2 regions of the Olleya sp. KKT75 genome follow, and region 2 is predicted to be linked to the other one. Evidence: riboswitches for the same ligand, from Rfam matches in the RefSeq annotation. Region 2 holds a riboswitch; the other holds the start of a gene.
The links. Region 2 has a riboswitch for S-adenosylmethionine ahead of ACZ2G2_RS14060 (Na+/H+ antiporter NhaC family protein). Riboswitches for the same ligand answer to the same signal wherever they lie in the genome.

Region 1 (2,479 bases), 1.1 Mb from region 2:
TCCGCTATTTTTTTAGCAGATTCAAAACCACCATCAACTCCAAACGTTACAACACCACTTTGTCCTTTTGGCAAATACTTTTTAGCTAAAGCATTGTATTTACTAGTTTGTAATCCTGGATAGTTTACCCAAGTTACCTCTGGTTGTTCTTGTAACCATTTTGCCAATTCTAATGCATTTTGAGAATGCTTTAAAATCCTTAGTTCTAAAGTTTCTAATCCTTGAATAATCTGAAACGCATTAAAAGGGCTTAATGCACCACCATAATCACGTAAACCTTCAATTCTCACTTTTGCTATAAATGCTGCTGCACCAATAACATCACTATAAACCAAACCATGATAACCTGCAGAAGGTTCTGTAAATTCTGGAAATTTTCCATTAGTCCAATCAAATGTTCCTGCATCTACTATAATTCCTCCTAATGAGGTCCCGTTACCTGTAATGTACTTTGTTAAGGAGTGAATGACGATGTTTGCGCCATACGCGATAGGATTTAACAAGTAAGGTGTCGCAACTGTATTATCTACAATTAATGGTACTTTATGCGCTTTTGCTTGTGTTGATATGGCTTCTAAATCTAATACATCCAATTTTGGATTCCCTAAAGACTCTACAAATACAGCTCTTGTGTTTTCTTGTACTGCTTTACTAAAATTTTCTGGATCTGATGGATCCACAAAAGTGGTTGTAATACCGTGTCTTGGTAAGGTTACACTTAATAAGTTATACGTCCCACCGTACAAACTACTAGAGGCAACAATATGATCTCCTGCTTTTAATAGCGTTAATAATGTTGTAGAAATTGCTGCTGTACCTGACGCTGTTGCGACTGCCGCAATACCGCCTTCTAGCGCCGCAATACGTTGCTCTAAAACATCGTTTGTAGGATTGTTTAATCGTGTATAAATAAACCCAGGAACGGATAAGTTAAAACGTCCTGCTGCATCATCAGAATCGTCAAAAACGTATGATGTTGTTTGATAAATTGGAACCGCTCTTGTCCCTCCTGTTTTTGTTGTGTCGTGACCTGCGTGTAATGCTTGTGTTGCAAATTTTTGTGTACTCATTTTTCTAAGTTTTTCGAGTTAAATAAATTAAACCAAAAGTCAAATAAGTCTCTTTGTGAGACATACATAATAGAAAAATGTTAAAAAGAAAATACTAATTACAGATGGGTAATTAGATTTGAGTTATCTATCCAATGTTTCGATTAATGAATCGAAAATTAAGTAGAATTTAGCACCTTCTTAGTAAGTCTAAGGGTTGCTAAGGCTTCAGCGAGTCTATCTCTCCACCTTTCTTGATAACATTTCAGTAAGTTTTTGAACTTTGTGAATACAAATATTGCAAAATATATTGTTTACAAACAAACAAAACAGAATATTTTTCCGAATAATTAACAAATAATTAATTAAACAGAAAATATTTCTTAATAATGCAATTTAAACAGAATAAAAAACTAATAAAAACAAGTATGGCAAGTTTGAAAAAGATCAAACCTGCCATACACCCTTAGTAAAAAAAATAATTTTTTAAGAAATTTAAGCCGAATTACGACTCGCGTTTATATTTCCAAACAACGATCGTGTTACTAGTTTTTCATAAACTGCAATAAGTGCTGTGTCTTTTACTTCTGCTTTTTCTAATTCTTGAATTTGTTTTAAAGCAAATTGCTGAATAGTTAGAAGTGGCAAAACAATAGATTCTCTGACCTTAATAGACGCTTTCCCTGATGGTTCTTCCTCCATTAACTCCGTGTAACCCGTAAGCTTTAAAATTAAGCGTTTTGTAGTAACGTATTCCGTATGGATAACATTCCAAAAAGCACCATATTCTGGATCATCACTCATGTATTTAGTCAAATCAAAAAACGACTTTGATAAAGACATCATACTATTTTCTATTAGTGTTTTAAAGAAACTAGACGTTTTAAATAAGTTTTGCGCTTTTTCAAATTCGCCTGCATCTTCATAATGCTTTAAAGCAGTACCAACACCAAAAAATCCTGGTACATTCTGTTTTAATTGACTCCAAGATCCTACAAATGGTATGGCTCTTAAATCTTCAAACACCAAACCTTCTGCTTTACCACGTTTGGATGGTCTACTTCCAATATTAGTTTTAGCATAGTACTTTAAAGTACTCATATGTTCTAAATATGATATAAACTTGGGATGGTTTTTAAAATCTACATAAGCTTGATAACTCAGTTTTGCTAAATTATCCATCACCACTCTATTTTCTGGTAACATACGCAAATCCGTATCACTTAAACTATTGTAAATACCAGAACTGATTAATTGCTCTAAATTATATTGTGACGAATCTAACGTTCCAAAATTAGAACTAATAGTCTGTCCTTGAATAGTTAATTGCACTTCTTTATCCTCAATAGTTGGTCCTAAAGATGCATAAAAATTATGCGTTTTACCTCCACCTCTTGCTGGCGGTCCACCACGACCATCAAAAAATATTA
Region 2 (2,479 bases):
GAAGCTGTTTTTGTGTTGTCTAAATCATACTCGTCATTTATTGTTTTTGCAATTGGACCAGCAATAATAATGGATACGGTGTTATTTGCAATTGCTAGGTTAATGGTGCTAACTAATGCAGCAATACCAAACTGAGCTGACGTTTTACTTTTGATTAATGTTTTTATTTTAATTAGGATATATTCAATCCCTCCGTTTTTAGAAACTAAAGCAGCTAAACCTCCTGTTAATAAAGAAAGTAAGAAAATTTCGGTCATACTAGTAAAGCCGGTATAAGCAATTTTAGTAGATTCAATTAATGTGAAATCACCATAAATAATCCCTAAAAGACCTCCCGAAATTACACCTAAAAGTAGTGTAACAAATACATTTACACCTATTATAGAAAGTGTGATAACTAGTAAGTAGGGAAGTATCTTGATTACAGAATAACTATAAACGGTAGTGTCTTCCAAGTTAGATTCTAATCCTAAACCTTGTATGATCAATATGACAATAGTAAATAGGGCAGCAGGGAGCGCAATTTTTATGTTTTGCTTAAACTTGTCACTCATTTTAACACCTAAGGATTGTGTGGCAGCAATAGTTGTATCAGAGATTACAGATAAGTTGTCTCCAAACATACTTCCTCCTAATAATGCACCGCATAAAATACCAAGATCAGCACTGCTTTTATCCGCAAAACCAATGACTATTGGAGCTAAAGCGACAATGGCACCAACGGAAGTTCCGGTAGAAACAGATAAAAAGGCTGCGATTATAAAAACACCAAAATAAATGTATTGAATCGCTATAAAATCAAGGCCTAAATTAACAATTGCATCAACACTACCTGTCGCTTTGGTAATAGTTGCAAATGCACCAGCTAAAAGATAGATTAAACACATGGTAAGTATTTTGTCATCACCGCAACCTTTTAGTAACGTTTTAATTTTGGAATTTACAGACTGTCTAAACATTAAAAAAGCAACGATAATTCCTACTATAACAGCTATTGGAGCTGGAAGTGCATAAAAATCGTTTTGATAAATACCAACGCCTAGAAACGTGAATACAAATACGAATAGTGGTATTAATGCTGATAATTTGGGAATGATTTTTTTTGAATTTGCCATTTTACTTTATTCATTTTAAAAAGGAATAAACAAGCAAGTAATAAGAAAGATGTGTTAACATTTGTTCCAATTAATGGCTTATCTATTTAGCACCTTGCTTGTTATTGCAGGTTGCTATCTCCTTTTATTGAGATTCTTGATAATTAATTTAAGTCGGCAAATTTAGGATATATAAGTATACCTGTTTCTTAAAAAATGTTAATTGTTAGAGTTTACAATTTTCTCTAAATCGAAGTGTCGACAAAGAGTATGCAAGTGGTTTATAATAAGTTGTTTAAAAGCGGTAAGCAGTAGTATTTAAAAATATTTTCTTTTGACGTCTTTAGTGTCTATTACTTTAGTTGTTGAAATAAATCTCATAAAAAGATAAAGTGACATGTAATGACAAATAAGGATTAAAACCGTAAACGTCTGGTTGTATAAAAAGTACTCGTTTATAGGAGATAAGCCTAAGTTAAATATGGTGGCAACACCTGAAGCTAATAAAACAGTACCATTAGAGTAGTTATCACTAATATAAATCATGGCAAATGTGGCTGCATAAATAAACAAACACAATGCACAAATAAACACATAAATTAAATTTGAATTAGGGATTTGCCCTATTAGCAAATCCACGACCGCGTATATAATATAACCAACAAGGAAAAAACCAATAATAACAGATAACGATAGAAAAGATTTTAATCTACTTTTTACTAAATACTTTTTAAGTATCAGTGTAAATAAAATTAAATAACCTGATGTTAAAAGGCTGATAGCGTTAAAGTATTTATTAAAAGAATAAAAGCTTAAAATATTTAGTCCTAAAAAAGCAAGTAATGCCAATAAAAACAAGGGGTCTGCTTTCTTTTTGGTAACACTCAAGTATTTTGCAATTATGGCTAAGATGACTACCGGAGCAATATAAATCATGTTTTTTTTAACCGTAAGGGTAATACTCATGGTTATAGCCGTAAAAAAAGCAACAAAAAAAAGAATATCAAAAACATTGTTCTTTTTTAAAAAGTGAAATGTGCTAATTTTTTTAATTGTCATTAATTGTAGGTTAGTAGACTTTGGTTCAATAAATATAAAAAATAGTTTGATTAAAAGGGGGTAAACTAATTTAGATTTAATCTATAATATAGTTTTGTTTAACCGAATAAAAATCTATCCTGCATTAAAAACACAGTTAAAAAGCATTATAAACACCTGTTTTGTAGGGTTATTCGTGATAATTAAATCATAAATGTTATATTTTTACTATTCAAACACGTTAAACAGAATTTTTGATTTTAAGTTATTCATCTGTTTAAATTATTAGCATACAGAATTATACATAAAATATTTAATTTCTATAATTCATGGAAATTCGGATATAT

Region 1: linked by a shared signal. The riboswitch ahead of ACZ2G2_RS03240 (O-acetylhomoserine aminocarboxypropyltransferase/cysteine synthase family protein) and the one ahead of ACZ2G2_RS14060 (Na+/H+ antiporter NhaC family protein) in region 2 are both predicted to bind S-adenosylmethionine.

The regions. Positions count from the first base shown of each region.
Region 1 is NZ_CM145759.1:724,963-727,441, forward strand. Features, by position in the region: gene ACZ2G2_RS03240 (O-acetylhomoserine aminocarboxypropyltransferase/cysteine synthase family protein) at 1-1,070, opposite strand, end outside; SAM riboswitch class I at 1,191-1,313, opposite strand; gene ACZ2G2_RS03245 (phosphoenolpyruvate carboxylase) at 1,545-2,479, opposite strand, start outside.
Region 2 is NZ_CM145759.1:3,144,617-3,147,095, reverse strand. Features, by position in the region: gene ACZ2G2_RS14060 (Na+/H+ antiporter NhaC family protein) at 1-1,115, opposite strand, end outside; SAM-I-IV-variant riboswitch at 1,166-1,263, opposite strand; gene ACZ2G2_RS14055 (hypothetical protein) at 1,413-2,060, opposite strand.